Regions from separate parts of the Paradesulfitobacterium aromaticivorans genome, predicted to be linked through region 3. Evidence: riboswitches for the same ligand, from Rfam matches in the RefSeq annotation. Region 3 holds a riboswitch; each other region holds the start of a gene.

Region 1 (3,260 bases), on a different contig from region 3:
AGGCGGTCACGGAGTTGGAACTGTGACCAAAAAAGGATTAGCGCTGCCTGTGGGAACAAGTGCGATTAATCCGACACCGCGCCTGATGATAGAACAAGCAGTACGCGAAGTTTTTCCCACGGAAGAACTTGAAGTGGTAATCGAGGTGCCACAAGGGGAAAAAATTGCACAGCACACTCTCAATCCACGCCTAGGCATTGTGGGCGGGATCTCCATCCTTGGAACCACCGGGATCGTGAGGCCTATGTCGGAAGAAGCATTCAAATCTTCGATTCTGCCGGAGATAGATCAGGCAGTTGCTTACGGTTACCGGACAGTGGTGCTTACTCCTGGGAATTATGGGTTCCGAACGGCAGTCGAAAAGATGCAAGTTCAGCCTGAAGCGGTTATTCAGATGAGTAATTTTGTCGGCTATATTCTGGAGGAAGCTGCCTACCGGGGGATCAAACAGGTATTATTACTAGGGCATGTCGGCAAACTAATTAAGATTGCGGGTGGGATTTTTCATACCCACAACCGAGTAGCTGATGCCCGTTCTGAAATCTTACTCGCGCATAGTGCGCTGGCCGGGATCAAGCAATCTGTCTTGAGTGAACTCGTTCAAATCCCTACAGTTGAGGGAGCAGTTAAAGAACTTTTGTTGCTTGGACATCAGGGATTAGTACATAAACTGGCTGCCTTGGCCAGTTCCAGAGCGCAGGCATTTGTGCATCAGGAAATGACTGTTGGTACGGTCTTAACCCTGCTTGATGGCACGTTTGTGGGCTGGGATGAGGAAGCACGAAAGGTTGCTGCCGCTGAGAAGTGGACGTGGCCTTCTGGAACGTGAGTGATTAAATTTATTTAACGAAGCAGGATTTTAGTCTTAGATCACGAATAGTAATATACTGCATCTAATTTTGATAGACTGTATTCCATCTGTTGCGAACATTCAACGGTTGTTGGCAGATGTAATATGGATTACGGCAGTTAATTAAATTCTTAGAATAATTTTCTTAAGGTCCCTCACTGAGAGGGGTAATAGGGAAGCCGGTGTAAATCCGGCGCGGTCCCGCCACTGTGAACAGGGAGTTTCCCCAAAACGGCCACTGGCGCAAGCTGGGAAGGATGGGGAAAACGATGATCTGAAGCCAGGAGACCTACCTTAAGATATTTCCACAGACCTACGCGTGATAGGTGATGTGTCACTCAACCATTGCGAGCCGGTCTAGGCTCTTTTTATTTTTAAAATATTCCAAGGAGATTAAACTTATGATTTACGTAATTGGAACCGGCCCGGGAACAGCGGAGTGGGTAGCACCGGCGATTAAACAGACCGTTGCGCGTTGTGATGTTTTAGTAGGAAGTGAGCGCCTGCAGGTGTTATTCCCGGAGTTTAGCAGAGAGCGGCATCTTCTCTCCTCAAATCTTGGGCAAACCTATAACAGGATTGCTGATTTGCTGGCACAAAGCTTAACGATCGGGGTGCTTGTTTCCGGAGACCCAGGGTTTTACAGCATCTTGTCCGGATTAAAACGCGAATTCCCCGCTGCAGAGATTGCTGTTCTCCCGGGGATTAGTTCCCTGCAACTGGCTTTTGCTAAGGCAGGTCTGCCTTGGCAGGAAGCCTCCTTCTGCAGTGTACATGGGAGAGACCTTAACACTTTGCCCCGAGTAATTTCCAGTCCGTTAGCGGTACTAACCGGGGGGGCGAATACTCCTCAGAAAGTTGCGCAGTTGCTTTTAGACAGAGGGCAAGATCCTGAGATAGCTGTCGGCAATGCCCTTGGCTATGCGGATGAAGTCTGGGAGCTTACTCGCGCCAGCGCACTTGCTGTGTCAGAACAAGCACTGGATAACGCGATTCTCATCATATTTCCCACCGGAGATTTGGAGCGGAATCAGCAGGAACGCGCAAGTAGACAATTTTTTATGGGTATTTCTGATGATGAGTTCATTCGGGATCATGTGCCCATGACCAAAGCGGAAGTGCGCGTACAAGTCTTAGCTAAGGCCCATATATCCCTTGCAGATAGTGTAGTGGATGTGGGAGCAGGTACCGGAAGTATAAGTATAGAAGCTGCCTTGCTCGCTCAGCGTGGTATGGTTTATGCCGTGGAAAACAACTCTACGGCCCAAGAATTGATCCAGCGCAACTGTGAGCACTTTCAGGTATCAAACGTAGTTCTGGTTCCCGAAAGTGCACCGGAAGCCTTTACCCAAATCCCTGCAGTCAATGTTTGCATTATCGGCGGCAGCAAAGGGCATTTGCGGGAGATTATAACGCAGGTTCCACTGATAGCTGGTGGCAGGCTGGTGATGACCGCCGTTACTTTGGAAAATGCGGCTGAAGGGCTTGCTCTTTTGCAGGAACATAATTATTGTGAGATTGAAGCGATATCCCTGCAGGTGGTACGCTGGCAGGAAGCGGGTGATCTTCATATGGCTAATTCATTAAATCAGGTTTTTATCATTTCCGCAACGAAAGGTGGCAAAGCATGAATAAGGGTAAATTTTACGGAGTAGGTGTGGGACCGGGTGATCCCCGTCTTTTAACATTGCGGGCAGTGGAGGTATTGCAGTCCGTAGATATCGTAGCGATTCCTAAATCGCGTCATGACCGGGAAAGTGTAGCCTGGGAGATCGCGCGCAGGCATTACCGCACGCAGACGGAACTTCTGGAACTAGAAATGCCGATGACATCAGACCAGGAAGTATTGCAGGAAGCATGGCAGACCGGTGCCCAGGCAATCTTATCCCGGCTTAACTCAGGTTTGGATGTAGCTTTTATCACGATTGGTGATCCGTCGTTATACAGCACTTACAGTTATTTGCTTACTTACCTGAGTCCTCATCTCTCTCCTGAGCAAATTGAAACGGTTCCGGGAATAAGCGCGATGTCAGCGGCTGCCGCCCGTATCAATGTGCCCTTGGCACTGGGAGACGAACCACTCCTTGTTTTGCCGGGAACGGATGACATCGGGCGCTTTCTTGATCTGCCCAATCTGGTGATCTTAAAACTTTCCCGCAATCTACCGGATGTTGCACAGTCGCTTACCGGTTCTGAGCACGAAGCGGTATTATTCACGAGAATCGGACAAGATGGAGAAGAAATTCGTGCGCTTAAAGAGTTATCCGAAACGGAGAAAGTCGATTATTTGAGCCTGTTGTTAATAAAGATGGGGGGAAAACAATGAAGGGAGAAGTTATTTTTGTCGGTGCAGGTCCGGGCGATCCAGAACTGATTACAGTCAAGGGACTGAAGGCTTTGGAGAAGGCTG
Region 2 (3,260 bases), on a different contig from region 3:
GCTGAATTCCTGGGTGCCACACTTGGGTTTTACCTTCTGTTTAACATTCCTCTACTTGTTGCCGGGCTCCTGACAATCGGCGTTACCTTTGTTATAGTGTATTTGCAGCGTTTTGGCCAGCATGTAGTGGAAAGAATTGTGGTAACCTTAGTTGCAGTGATCGGAATATCCTATATGATTGAAATGCTCCTGGCCAAACCAGCCTGGACGGAAATCGCATACCACACCCTTGTGCCCAGCTTAGGTCCGGAGAGCGTGCTCGTTGCGGTCGGAATGCTCGGAGCCACCGTCATGCCTCATGTTATCTTTCTCCATTCGGAATTGGTTAAAGCACGCCGTCAAAGCGATGAACTTGAGGAAGCACGTAAGCATTTCCGAATGGAACGTCTGGATATCGTCATCGCTATGAATATTGCCTTTCTGGTTAATGCAGCCATGGTAATCGTTGCAGCGTCCGTGTTTTACTCCAAAGGATTGCCTGTGGATTCGATCGAAGATGCGCACCGCTCCCTGACTCCCCTGCTCGGAAACCTTTCGAGCGGTGCTTTCGGCCTCGCCCTCCTTGCTTCAGGCCTCTCATCTTCTACTGTGGGGGCTATGGCCGGAGAATGTATGATGAAAGGGTTTATCGGCCTTGACCTCCCAATCAATGTTCGGCGTACTATCACGATGATTCCTGCCCTGGTCTTACTTGCCCTCGGATTTAACCCCATGAAAATCCTAATTATAAGCCAGGTAACTCTAAGCTTTGCTCTTCCGGCGGCTATCATTCCCCTTCTTCTCATTACCAGCCGCAAGGATATCATGGGGGAATTGGCAAACCGCCGCCTCACCAATGTGATTGGCGGAGTAATCGTATCCCTGATCATCAGTCTTAACGCTCTCCTCGTCTATTTAACTTTCACCTCTTAGGCAGGGTTCCAATACAGGTCTAATTAGATACATGAAATATTTCTTAGGCTTTATCTTGTCAGCCAGTCCCCCATGTGCTATGCTATGAGCAAAACTAACTACACGCTTTGTTTGAGGTGCCCTTCGGGGAGAATAGGGAAGTCCGGAATATTACAAGTATAGGCCGGCGCGGACCCACCACTGTAAACGCTGAGCTGCCGCAGACTGCCACTGGCCGATGGGCTGGGAAGGCGCGGTTAAGTGAGGAAGCGAAAGCCAGTTGACCTGCCTCAAGCAAATAAGTCTTCCCTTGTGTGGAGGAGCGGCGGAGATGAAGGCAAAGTCCCGACCACAGCTATGTGGTTAGGACTTTTTATTTTAGTCAAATTTAATTTTAGGAGGAGAAAAACATGCAAGCACTTACCCAACTCGAACAAGAATTAGAAAGCCTTCTTAACAAGATCACCGGACTCGATGAAGAAGCAATGGCCCAAACCCAAGCACGCCTGGATTCCTTCACGAAACCGCAAGGAAGCCTTGGTCAGTTGGAGGAAATCGCCAAACAACTGGCAGGGATGCAGCAGACCCCTCGACCGCAGATCCACAAAAAGGCCGTCCTCCTGATGGCCGGAGATCACGGCGTCGTAGCGGAAGGGGTCAGCGCTTTTCCCCAGGAAGTAACCCCACAAATGGTGTATAATTTCCTTAATGGCGGTGCAGCTATAAATGTCCTCTCACGCCAGGCGGGTGCGGAGGTTATCTGCACTGATGTGGGCGTAGCTTTCCCGCTCGAACCTGCTGAACTAATGAGCCGTAGAGTTATGAGTGGAACCAAGAACATGGCTCAAGGCCCGGCCATGACCCGCGCCGAGGCAATAAAAGCAATCCTGGTGGAGCCGCCGTTGCCAAAGAGCAAATTGACGCCGGGGCCAACCTCCTTACCACCGGGGACATGGGCATCGGCAACACGACTCCCAGCTCCGCCATTGTCTCTTTATATACCGGTCTGCCGGTCGAGCAAGTTGTAGGAAGAGGAACAGGGGTTGACGATCGCGGACTGGCCCGCAAGATTAAGGTTATCAGGAAAGCAATCTCCGTTAATAAGCCGGACATTGGCGACCCGCTTGACGTTTTGGCCAAGGTTGGCGGCTTGGAGATTGCAGCCATTGCCGGGGCTGTCCTACAAGCCGCAGCCAGCCGGGCGGCGATCATAGTGGACGGGTTCATTTCCACTGCCGGAGGACTCATTGCAGCCAAATTAAGTCCGAATTCTACCCGTTACATGCTCCCCTCGCACTCCTCGGTCGAACCGGGTCACCTCAGGGCCTTAAAAATTATGGGATTGGAGCCGATGCTCAATTTGAACATGCGCTTAGGGGAAGGAACCGGAGCAGCTTTAAGTATTTATCTTGTGGAAGCAGCAATTCATATTTTGGAAGAAATGGCCACCTCCGCCGATGCCGGAGTCAGTGAACAAGGTAGGTGATTACGCTTATGTCCAAATTTATTCTCGTAACCGGCGGTGCTCGCAGCGGTAAGAGCACCTTCGCTGAACTCGTGGCCGACCACAGCGGCCAGAAGGTTACGTATATCGCGACCGCCCAAATATGGGACGAAGAAATGGCTTTCCGCGTGCGCAAACATAAAGAATCCCGCCCGCCAGAGTGGGAACTTATAGAAGAGCCGCTTAATATTACTGAGGTGTTGTTGACCCTGAGAGAGCGGGACGGGGTAGTTCTCCTTGACTGTGTCACACTCTGGCTCTCAAACTTGATACTTGCGCACAGTTCTTTTCAGGCTGAGGGAAATATGGGGGAAAACTTGAAACATTCCAGCCTCCAGGCGGAACAGGAAATTCTAAATAAAGTGCGAGAGGCTGCCGCAGCAGCCTCGGGGATTAAACCCACAGTAATTTTTGTAACGAATGAAGTGGGCTTGGGGATAGTGCCTGATAATCCTCTGGCGCGCGCCTACCGAGACTTGGCAGGACGCAGCAATCAGATCCTAGCTCAGGCGGCTGATACGGTGTACTTAGTGGTCGCGGGTTACCCCTTGGAAGTTAAAGGGCCAGGTCAAAAAATTCTGGATGAGTTACGGGAGCGTTAAAATGCGTGCACTTCTTATTGCCTTCACTTTCCTGACCAGAATCCCGCTCCCTCAGCGCAGGATGTCACAGCTGAGGAGTTCGCGCGTTCACAGCGTTATTATCCGCTGATCGGGCTCTTTCTGGTATTGGTACTCTGGGGCACAGCTACTCTTGTCGGGTTATTGTACCCTCCTTTGGCAGTCGCTGCTATCCTCCTGGCCCTGGAAATAATCCTGACCGGAGGGTTGCACCTCGATGGGTTTATGGAAAGCATGGACGGCCT
Region 3 (3,260 bases):
CACCAGTCTCTATCTGATCCTCCTTGCCGCTAGCGGGTATTTAATCAGGGTGATAATAGAGGTTCATAAGGTTTTTGTTATCCTTATCCCGGCAGTATTGATCGGATTATTAAGATCTTATACCGATTCCTTGATAGCGATCTTTAACTTTTTCACATCAGAACATTTATTATTATTTTTTACGCTCAAAATCCTGAGCGCATCCATCATTCTTTTTGGAATGAGTATTCTTCTTTCGAACAGAATGGAGGTCAGACAATGAATGTCATGCCAAGAAATATTGTTCTTCTGCCTTTGTTATTGCTAATCATTTTTGGGTTTGGCCTCTTGCTGGTGAAGGCAATTAGACCCCGTGTGAACTATTTTACGACCTGGAGAAATAATGCGCGGTTCGCGGGGTTATACCTTGCGTTGCTCATTGTACTCGTCCCTATTTACTATCTGCTGCCGGACCAAGGATTCATGCAAGTTAGTGAAGGTAAAAACTTAGCAGATGCAAGAACGGAAGGCGATATGACTGGTGTATATGATTATCGCTTTCCTCCTGAAGGAAATCTCGATCAACTGCCAGGGGTTTATAAAAACAGCAGTCAAAAATTCAAAGTGGATACGAACAAACTGACTTTGAAGGAAGCGCCGACCATGGGTTATCAAATTCTCATCGCCAGAAAAGACGTCGATGACAGTGAAATCGAAGTGAGTACCTATGTCGCACCCCATGTGGCTGGGGGTATGAATTTTACGAACTTGGTTTTACCCCCAATTATTTCTGTGCAGAATGGGATGTTATCGGTTCAAGCCCCAAGTCAGCAGCAACTGGAATTCAGCCGCTTTAATGCAGACTTTACAATCAATCAATTCAAACAGGTTAATCAAACAATCCAAGGCATGTCGGCTTCGGTGAATGTTGGGTGGAAGGTCATATATCTTCTTGTTCCTAAAAGTTTGGAAATTGACAGTGGAGCGGCTAATGTCCAAATGGTACTTGACCAACGGGACTAAGTTAGTTAAAATCTAATTAGCAATATAATATTTCAAATGTTACAGGTGCCCGCATGGGAGAATAGGGAACTGGGTGAAATTCCCGGACGGACCCGCCACTGTAAAGGTAAGCTGTCGCCATAACCACTCCACTAGGGGGAAGGGGCGAGTAAGCGATGAGCCTGAGCCAGGAGACCTGCCTGTAATGATCTATACCGCCTCGAAGGTAAGGCCGGTTAGGTGAGGATGAAGGTAAAATCCACGCCCTTGTTTTGGTGTGGATTTTTTATTTTACAACAAGAGGAGGAGATTGTTATGACTCAATTAAGCCGTGCCTTAACAGGCATAATCACACCCGAAATGGAACAGGTAGCTGCCCGGGAAGGGGTTGCTCCTGAATTGGTAAGACAAGGAGTCGCTGAAGGGACCATTGTCATACCTCGGAACACACAGCACCCAAACATGATTCCAACAGGCATTGGCAAAGGTCTTAGAACCAAAGTCAGCGCCAGCATTGGTTTGTACGGCAGCAAAGGAAGTATGGATGGTGAACTTGCCAAGATTAAAGCGGCCGTAGGAGCTGGAACGGATGCGATCATGGATTTGAGCGTAAGCGGAGATATTGATGCTATGCGCAAGGAAAGTTTGGCAGCTGCAAGTATGCCGGTGGGAACACTGCCTTATTACCAAGCGGTGGCTGAAACTGCCCAAAAGTATGGTACATCCGTAAAAATGGAAGTTGAAGAATTATTCGAGGTCATTGAACGGCAGGCCGCCGACGGTGTGGACTTCCTGGCCCTGCACTGTGGTACGACCATGAGCATTGTGGAACGGGCCAAACAGGAAAAGAGGCTTGATCCTCTGGTAAGTTACGGAGGCTCGCATTTAATCGGCTGGATGTTACATAACCGGCAGGAAAACCCACTGTATGAATACTACGACCGAGTTCTGGAAATTGCCCGCAAGTATGACGTAACAGTCAGCATTGCCGACGGGATGCGGCCGGGCTGTTTGGCTGATTCCCTGGACGGCGCTCAAGTTCAGGAGTTGGTGGTTATTGGTGAACTGGTAAGGCGGGCCAGGGAAGCGGGTGTTCAAGTCATGGTCAAAGGACCGGGTCACGTTCCTTTGAACCAGTTAAAAGCGACTGTGACCCTGCAAAAGAGCCTGTGCAAAGGGGCTCCCTACTTTGTGTTCGGACCGGTAGTCACGGATATTGCTGCCGGTTACGACCACATTAGTGCAGCCATAGGGGGTGCAATCAGCGCCTGGGCCGGGGCTGAGTTCTTATGCTATGTCACGCCTGCCGAACACATCGGTCTTCCTGATGTTAATCAAGTTCATGAAGGCGTGGTAGCTGCCCGGATCGCTGCCCATGCCGCCGACTTAGCTAAAGGTTTACCCGGGGCGGCAGAGTGGGATCTGGAGCTTTCCCGGGCCAGGAAAGCTTTGGATTGGAAAAAACAGATTGATTTGGCCATAGATCCTGAACGCGCCGGGTATATGAGAAAGACCAGGAGTGATGATACCGTGGCCGGCTGCGCCATGTGCGGTAAGTACTGCGCCATGGACATCGTGTCACAATATTTAGGGACATCCAAAGTAACTTGCTAATAACTCCCATAGCTCTAGCGTGGCACTTATAGTCACCGGGAAATATCGTTTCGAACATCAATTATAGGAAAGGGTGATATTAATGACGCAGGTATTAGCAGCCCGGGCGGGTAAAATTACTCCGGAAATGGAAGCGGTCGCTAAACGGGAAAATGTTGACGTCAATTTTATCCGGGAGGGAGTGGCCTCCGGCAGGATCGTCATTCCCCGAAATATTAACCGGAGAGATTTTAATTACTGTGGCATCGGACAAGGTCTGCGCATCAAAGTCAATGCGTTGATTGGCACCTCCAGCAACCGTGAGGATCTGTCCATGGAAGAGAGAAAACTGGCCTTTGTTGAAGAGGCAGGATGTGATGCTCTTATGGATTTAAGCACCGGAGGGAATATTGACGGCATGAGGCGTCTGAGCCTGGAAAAAGCCAACATTGCTGTTGGCAGTGTACCTATTTACCAGGCCACAATTGAAGCTATTGAAAAACGGGGCAGCATTGTCGCCATGACGGCAGAGGATATGTTTGAGACGATTGAGAAACAAGCTGCGGACGGCGTTGACTTCATGGCCATTCATAGCGCTTATAACTTTGATGTTCTTAAACGGCTGCAGGGAAGCGGACGTGTCACCGATGTGGTCAGCCGCGGCGGTTCATTTCTTACTGCCTGGA

Evidence for each region. Region 3 has a riboswitch for cobalamin ahead of thiC (phosphomethylpyrimidine synthase ThiC). Riboswitches for the same ligand answer to the same signal wherever they lie in the genome.
Region 1: it holds a riboswitch for cobalamin, as region 3 does, so the genes downstream of both, cbiE (precorrin-6y C5,15-methyltransferase (decarboxylating) subunit CbiE) here and thiC (phosphomethylpyrimidine synthase ThiC) in region 3, are expected to answer to the same signal.
Region 2: it holds a riboswitch for cobalamin, as region 3 does, so the genes downstream of both, cobT (nicotinate-nucleotide--dimethylbenzimidazole phosphoribosyltransferase) here and thiC (phosphomethylpyrimidine synthase ThiC) in region 3, are expected to answer to the same signal.

What each region holds. Positions count from the first base shown of each region.
Region 1 covers NZ_BAAHYT010000011.1:874,621-877,880, reverse strand. The annotation lists gene cbiD (cobalt-precorrin-5B (C(1))-methyltransferase CbiD) at 1-829, shown strand, start outside; cobalamin riboswitch at 982-1,161, shown strand; gene cbiE (precorrin-6y C5,15-methyltransferase (decarboxylating) subunit CbiE) at 1,252-2,481, shown strand; gene cobI (precorrin-2 C(20)-methyltransferase) at 2,478-3,176, shown strand; gene cobM (precorrin-4 C(11)-methyltransferase) at 3,173-3,260, shown strand, end outside.
Region 2 covers NZ_BAAHYT010000011.1:733,973-737,232, reverse strand. The annotation lists gene ACYQ2N_RS20380 (Nramp family divalent metal transporter) at 1-912, shown strand, start outside; cobalamin riboswitch at 1,010-1,198, shown strand; partial or broken gene cobT (nicotinate-nucleotide--dimethylbenzimidazole phosphoribosyltransferase) at 1,302-2,377, shown strand; gene cobU (bifunctional adenosylcobinamide kinase/adenosylcobinamide-phosphate guanylyltransferase) at 2,386-2,997, shown strand; partial or broken gene ACYQ2N_RS20365 (adenosylcobinamide-GDP ribazoletransferase) at 3,100-3,260, shown strand, end outside.
Region 3 covers NZ_BAAHYT010000009.1:98,942-102,201, reverse strand. The annotation lists gene ACYQ2N_RS05015 (hypothetical protein) at 1-262, shown strand, start outside; gene ACYQ2N_RS05010 (hypothetical protein) at 259-1,002, shown strand; cobalamin riboswitch at 1,029-1,199, shown strand; gene thiC (phosphomethylpyrimidine synthase ThiC) at 1,297-2,595, shown strand; gene bzaB (B12 lower ligand biosynthesis ThiC-like protein BzaB) at 2,678-3,260, shown strand, end outside.